2 regions of the Lysinibacillus sp. NPDC094403 genome follow, and region 2 is predicted to be linked to the other one. Evidence: riboswitches for the same ligand, from Rfam matches in the RefSeq annotation. Region 2 holds a riboswitch; the other holds the start of a gene.
What was found. Region 2 has a riboswitch for cobalamin ahead of ACQKMV_RS09760 (glutaredoxin family protein). Riboswitches for the same ligand answer to the same signal wherever they lie in the genome.
Positions count from the first base shown of each region.

Region 1 (3,429 bases), on a different contig from region 2:
CCTTCTGTGCAATATCGATAATAGTTTCAGCCCTAAGGCTTCCGTCCAAATGACAGTGTAGTTCAATTTTTGGCAATGCTAAAAAGTTCATTTTTGACCTCCTGAAATAAATTATTAGATTTAAAATACAAAAAAATTCCTGACCACAAAGAAAATACAAGTATTGTACTTTCTTCGTAATCAGGAATTTCGGTTCCTGGTAGAGACCCCCAAACCATATTATTGGGGTTATACGAAATATTATTGAATTCATTAACGATTTTTAATATGATAATAAAAAAATTTCGGATTGTCAACATGGTCCCTAACACCTATAAATCATTGTGTTTATTCTAAAAGAATATTCTACCGAAAAATTCCATTCACCTTTTTCAACAAATCTGCTTCGGTAGCACAAAAAGCGATTGCTCTAATTGGACAATCGCCCTCATTAGTTTAAGTGAACTCATTCACAATATTATAAACCACATCTTCCTTTCTTGTTGACCTAGTTGTGGCAAGAATTGTAGCAGCAACTTGCATCGGAGCTTGTGAGTGGAACTGGAATAGTACCACTTTGTGCAGCTTGTATCGGTGGAGTTATTGCTTGTTTTAAAAAATAACCATTATATTCTTTAATTGAGTAAATTGAATCATGTATTTTTGCTTACTGACATACTATAAAAAACAATTAAAGAGAAAAGGAACCAATAAAACTAAAATAGAACCTATACCAAAAACAGAAATCACTTTTATCTTGTCTTTTTTTATGTCTTTCTTCAACATAACACCACCTAACGCACAATTGTAGTTAACTTAAAAAGTACATTATATGATATGTTTTACAAATTAATACTAACATTTTTTTCTGAATGTTCATACTATAGTTTGCTTATCTAGCCGCTGTTGCTTGTTGAGTTATTTGGATAAATTTGCATTTAAATTGTATGTGTAATTTTTCTAATGCTTTCAAGAATGTGTGGAGTGCACGAAATAGTACTTAAAAAAATTTAAGATATAGGAATGATTGAAGTGATTGATATCCAAAATTCTCTTTGTCAGAAGATCTTTAAAATTAATGGTGATTATCAATGTACGTAAGTTCAGAATCTATATGTAACTCAGAAACGTTGAAAAGAAATATACAATTTCACTAATATATTGACACAAAAACCACTTTGTCGTAGATTTAAAGTAATTGCATAAAAGCATTAGGTGCCCATTGCGGGAGAATAGGGAATAAAGTGAAAAGCTTTAGCGGTCCCACCACTGTAAAAGGGAGTTTCATAGAGAATGCCACTAGCATCGTTCTGGGAAGGTTCTATGAAATGTTGAAATTGAGCCAGGAGACCTGCCTATCTGCTTCGATTATATAGACGATGGAAAAGTCTGTAGTTTATTTGTTATGGAATAAACTACAGGCTTTTTATTTTTTTCTCTAAATCATTCTTCAAGTAACAAGGGGCAAAAAAGAAAGGGGAAATTTTCATGCAATTATTACAACAGACGATTCAAAACATTCAAAGTGCTGACAACAAAATGATGGAGAAGGCAAGAGAACGTATAGATGGACTTTGCAAGCCTCCTAGCAGCTTGGGGAAACTGGAGGCCTTTGCTGTGCAACTATCCGGAATTACAGGAGACCTATTTCCTGCGATTGATAATAAGGCGGTAATTGTCTGTGCAGCAGATCATGGTGTTTGTGATGAAGGGGTGACATCTAATCCACAAAATGTGACGGTCTTTCAAACATTAAATTTTCCTAGAGGAGGAACTGGTGTCTGTGCTATCGCAAAAATCACAGATGCAAAAATTGTCACAGTAGACGTTGGTGTAAAAGAGGATATTCCACATGATGCCGGTGTTATCATAAAAAAAATTAAATATGGCACGGACAATATGGCAAAAGGTCCTGCTATGTCAAGGGAAGAAGCCGTTCAATCTATTGAAGTAGGAATTGAAGTAGCTACGGAAGAAATTAAAAATGGGATAAATGTACTCGGGACAGGTGAAATGGGTATCGGTAATACAACACCGAGTGCTGCCATATTATCGGTTCTACGTGAGTGTCATCCGAATGAAGTGACGGGCTTCGGCGCAGGAGTTGGACCAGGAGGGATAGAACATAAAGTCGATGTCATTCACAATGCCATTACATTAAACAAACCAAATCGTCATGATGCTATTGATATTCTTGCGAAAGTTGGTGGGTTAGAAATAGGTGCTATGGCTGGAGTGATACTTGCTGCTGCCGCACATCGCAAACCTGTTGTTATTGATGGCTTTATTTCTACCATCGCTGCCCTTATTGCATATGAACTCGAACCAAAAGTAAAAGACTATATCATTCCTTCTCATGTCTCTGAAGAACCAGGTGCAAAAATTGCAGCCGAAATGCTTGGGGTAGAACCAATGCTGCATATGAATATGCGATTGGGAGAGGGCTCTGGTGCCGCTTTAGCATTTCCTATTTTGGACGCAGCATGCTCCATGATGAAAAATATGGCTACATTAGAAGAATCTATGTTGCTGTTAGAAAAGTAATTTTATTAACCTTCACATATTCTTAGGTGCTTATGGTTGCACGCTGTTGTGATGAATAAGGAATTAAATATAAATAATCAAAACAACAAAACAAGCCCAAATAATTGATATTTGGGCTTGTTATTATGCAGCGATGTAAGGAAACAAGCTATGCTCGATGTAACTTCCGCAACGGTAATCGCCATCTCTTCGTATATGAAAGTATTCTTAGTACTGTGATCACGCCAAATAATACATATAAAAAGATATCCCCGGAAAATAGTTGAAGTCCAACGATTAGCCCGGCTAATGCTGCCCAAACACCATAGACTTCATCACGGAGGACTAATGGTTGTCGTCTAGCTAATAAATCACGAACAATTCCACCACCTGATCCTGTTAAGACAGCAGCAACAATAACCGCACTAATAGGCATATCGAGCTTCACAGCATATAGGGCACCCTGAATCGCGAATGCTGATAATCCAATAGCATCAGTGAAATTGCCCCAGCGATGCCAATGCTGAATGAGTCGATGTGGAAAAATGAAAAAAATTGTAATTGCTGCAATAGCAATTTGGAACATCATATCTTGCCCCCACAGTGTTGTTACAGGTAAACCTATAAGTAAGTTTCGTATAGCTCCACCACCGAAAGCAGTTACGATACCGAGTATATATACACCGAATAAATCGTATTCTTCCTCCATTGCAATTATTGCCCCGGAAATAGCGAAGGCAATTGTTCCGATGATACTAAAAACCTCCCAAGCCAACCCTTTCACCCCTTATGTGAATAAATCATTTCATGTTGTAGTAGATTACATACTAGAAAACTTTAAAGTTACCTTTTTGTATCTAAAAGTTTTGCAAAGAAAAGCATCGAACGAATTATCAGATACTAAGTATTCTATTATAGTAGGACATA
Region 1 covers NZ_JBNNTL010000001.1:801,749-805,177, forward strand. The annotation lists gene add (adenosine deaminase) at 1-91, opposite strand, end outside; purine riboswitch at 158-256, opposite strand; cobalamin riboswitch at 1,176-1,352, shown strand; gene cobT (nicotinate-nucleotide--dimethylbenzimidazole phosphoribosyltransferase) at 1,468-2,523, shown strand; gene ACQKMV_RS03610 (trimeric intracellular cation channel family protein) at 2,672-3,277, opposite strand.
Region 1: another riboswitch for cobalamin. It lies ahead of cobT (nicotinate-nucleotide--dimethylbenzimidazole phosphoribosyltransferase); the one in region 2 lies ahead of ACQKMV_RS09760 (glutaredoxin family protein).

Region 2 (3,429 bases):
TACTTGCTGCATGGATATCAATTGACCCTAAGTTACACGATACATCTAACCCATATTCATTCGGTTCATCTTGGTTAGTAATGATACTTGTTTCTTGAACTTGCAAGATTTCTGTACATAAATTTGACATTTTTACACGACCGATATTTTTGAGCGGATGCACTTTATTGACATTATCATCAAAAATTTCAAACGGATAGCCCGATTCAAATTGCGCTTTTTTTACCTCTGTATAGAGTTTACGTGCATTCAAACGTTTAATTTTACGGATATTCGGATTATCTAGAAGTTCATAGTACATATCTGATATTGAAATTTCAGACATGCGTCTGCCATATTCTTTAAAAATATCGTATGGACTAAACAATACAATATCTTTATCACGTTTCATAAGATCGAAGAAAATACTTGGTATAATAATTCCTGTTGACAGTGTTGCGAGGCGAATTTTATCATCAGCATTTGGTTTTTTTGATGAAATGAAATTTTCTATGTCTGCATGGAAAATATTTAGGTAGACAACGCCCGAGCCATTTCGTTGTCCTAGTTGATTTGAATAACTGAAAGAGTTTTCCAACAGCTTCGCTACTGGGATTACACCACTTGCACGATTTAGTATCTCTTTAATTGGATCACCTAAAGGGCGTAAATCCGTTAAGTTTACCCCAACTCCACCACCAAGACGTGATAGCTCCAAACAATAACCAATATTTTCGGCAATACTATTCATGGAGTCATCCATTGATAATTTAAAGCAGCTTACTAATTCGCCACGGGCTTTCTTCCCACTATTTAATGCTGTTGGCGTTGCAGGCTGATATGCTTCCATCATCGCTTCAATAGAACGCTCTGCTAAAACGGTATCCCCTTGTGCTAAATATAAAGCAATAATGACAATACGATCCTCATATTTTTCTAAAATTTCTTCCCCGTCACGACTTTTCATTGCATAACTATCGTAAAACTTGCTCGCACTCATAAAAGATGGAAAACGGAAATTATAATCATATGCTTTCTTGTACAGTTTTTTAATAAATTCCATCTCGTACATATCGATAAATGCTTTCTCATAGTAGCCCTCTTCGACTAAATAGCGGATTTTTTCCTCGATATCAATAAAGTAACGCAAACGCACGTTGACATATTCTAAAAAATAGCGGCGCGTTGCTTCACGATCCTTTTCTAACTCTAGTAGACCAGTTGTACTATAACGATTCAGTACGTCATTATTAAGCTTTAAATATGTTTTCATCCCATTACCCTCGTTTCATAAAACGTTTGTATTGCTTCATAATCTGCTTGATTGCCTCTTAAATCTAGTTTCCGCACTAAGGGCACATGATAAGTTGCAGCAATTTTCTCACCGGCAGCTCCAAAAACATTATGCCCGAAATTACTATTGCCACTGGCAACTACACCCTTACAAAATTTCCTGTTGTTTTCTAAAAAACATGACACTTTTGAAGGGACATCACCTAAACCATCTGTGTAGGTGATTAAAAGGTAGGGCTCATTCAACACTAACCCATCAGAGAGTTCAATAGATTCCGCTGTTAATTTAGAAACAACATTCCGGACATTGCCTGTACGACTAGCATAAACAATCATATTGCAATCATCTCTATATGAGAAACAATCTCCTTAACATCTCCTATAAATGTTTCATTACTTTCTAAAACAGGCACACTTAAAAAACCTGCGTCAATAATTGTTTGCTTAGCTTGTTCATCGTGATCAATGTTTACAATTTCTGCTTCAAGTCCTACACGTTGTAGTTCAGATTTTACCCAAAGGCATTTTGGACAGATTGTTTTCGTATAAAGTTTCATATATATCCCTCTTTTCATAAAATAAAAAAGCTATCCCTTCGAGAGAGATAGCCTAAATGGAAACGTTAAAATACCAAAAAAACACATACGTTCCCATCTCTTAATCCCCGAAGAAATGATCAATTTGTTTTATATAGGCAGGTCTCCTGGCTTTGCTTCATTCTCTGATTTCCTTCCCATGCGAATGCACAGTGGCTTATATCATCGTCAGCTTCACAGTTGCGGGGACAGCGTCGGTATTGCACCGAACTTCTCTATTAAACTACATATAGTAGTACCTTTATAAAACGAACACAATATATTGTTGTTCAATAGAACTAAGTGTACCATCCTTCAAATAAAAAGTAAATCTAGATTAGAAACTTCTTTAATATGAGATTTTTCAATATTTTCTTTCACACTCTCAAAATACGATCTTAACAAATAATTAGCTGCACTAGACGACTTATTTAAAAAATTTCTAAAAAATATGAAGTTAAATTTATTGCTTATTTTACATTTACCTAAATGCAGTATCTTGTTTATCAATCAGGATTATCTCATTCCATCTAATTAAGAACTCTAATTTAATGTAACACTTATGTAAAAATTAATTTCTGAGGTGAATCAAATGTATTGTAACAGTCTAATAAAACCTTAAAGTTCCATCTATTAAGTCGTAATCAACAATTAGATCAATCGTAGATACAAAGTTATTATTTGAACTCCTTACATTAAAACAGTCCATATTCCAAAGAATAATAGACTGTTTTACCACTTCAATTTTTAAATGAATTTTACCGTACATATTACCTACAAATAGAATAATTCCTTAAAAAATTCAGGAGCTGAATTTACTTTAAATTGAGGATTATATTTTGAAAATAGTTAATATAATTTAGCGCAGTTAAAAGATTATTTTCTCTATGATAGTCCCTAAAACTATCATAGACTTCTTTTACTTTACCATTTATTGAATTACAAAAGAAACTATTAACTTCTGGATCCTCTAATTATTCAATTTTCTATTTATAACATATTAGAAAAAACATTTCTAATCCAGGCATTTTCTCTACTTTAATAAGCAATGTCATTCTATAGTCAAATGCCAAGTTGTTTCATTTTGCATTCCATTTAAATGTTCACTTCTTTTATATTTTTTTCATCTATAATCACTTTATAAAGTCTGATCTTCATTATTACTTATTGACCCTACCAGCTCACGTTTTATATTCAAATAGGCATAAGTAATATTCTTATTATGATCCGTATTATCTCGAATTAACTTTTTTACATAATTTTGCAATGAAATAAAATTTTCATTATATAGGCTGTTCATAATTTGCTGTCTTAACTGATTCTCATAATACGAGATTGAATGTGACGTCATCTAGTTCACTCCTATTTAGTTCATAAAAAAACATCTTTCCATTATGATTTCATGTTTTCGCAAAGCAAACTATTGCCGCTATACTGGTTGGTGTAATGTGTAACGGTACTAACTTCGTCCATTAGTGGTGTTTTTAACAGTTTGATTTATGCCCTCATAGAGCTTTTGTCGGTCATTCTAATTATTTCTATTATCGTTGCAATGAGTATGGTCATGATGACTTCTAGTATG
Region 2 covers NZ_JBNNTL010000004.1:252,729-256,157, forward strand. The annotation lists gene nrdE (class 1b ribonucleoside-diphosphate reductase subunit alpha) at 1-1,252, opposite strand, end outside; gene nrdI (class Ib ribonucleoside-diphosphate reductase assembly flavoprotein NrdI) at 1,249-1,608, opposite strand; gene ACQKMV_RS09760 (glutaredoxin family protein) at 1,605-1,829, opposite strand; cobalamin riboswitch at 1,949-2,126, opposite strand; gene ACQKMV_RS09765 (hypothetical protein) at 2,986-3,198, opposite strand.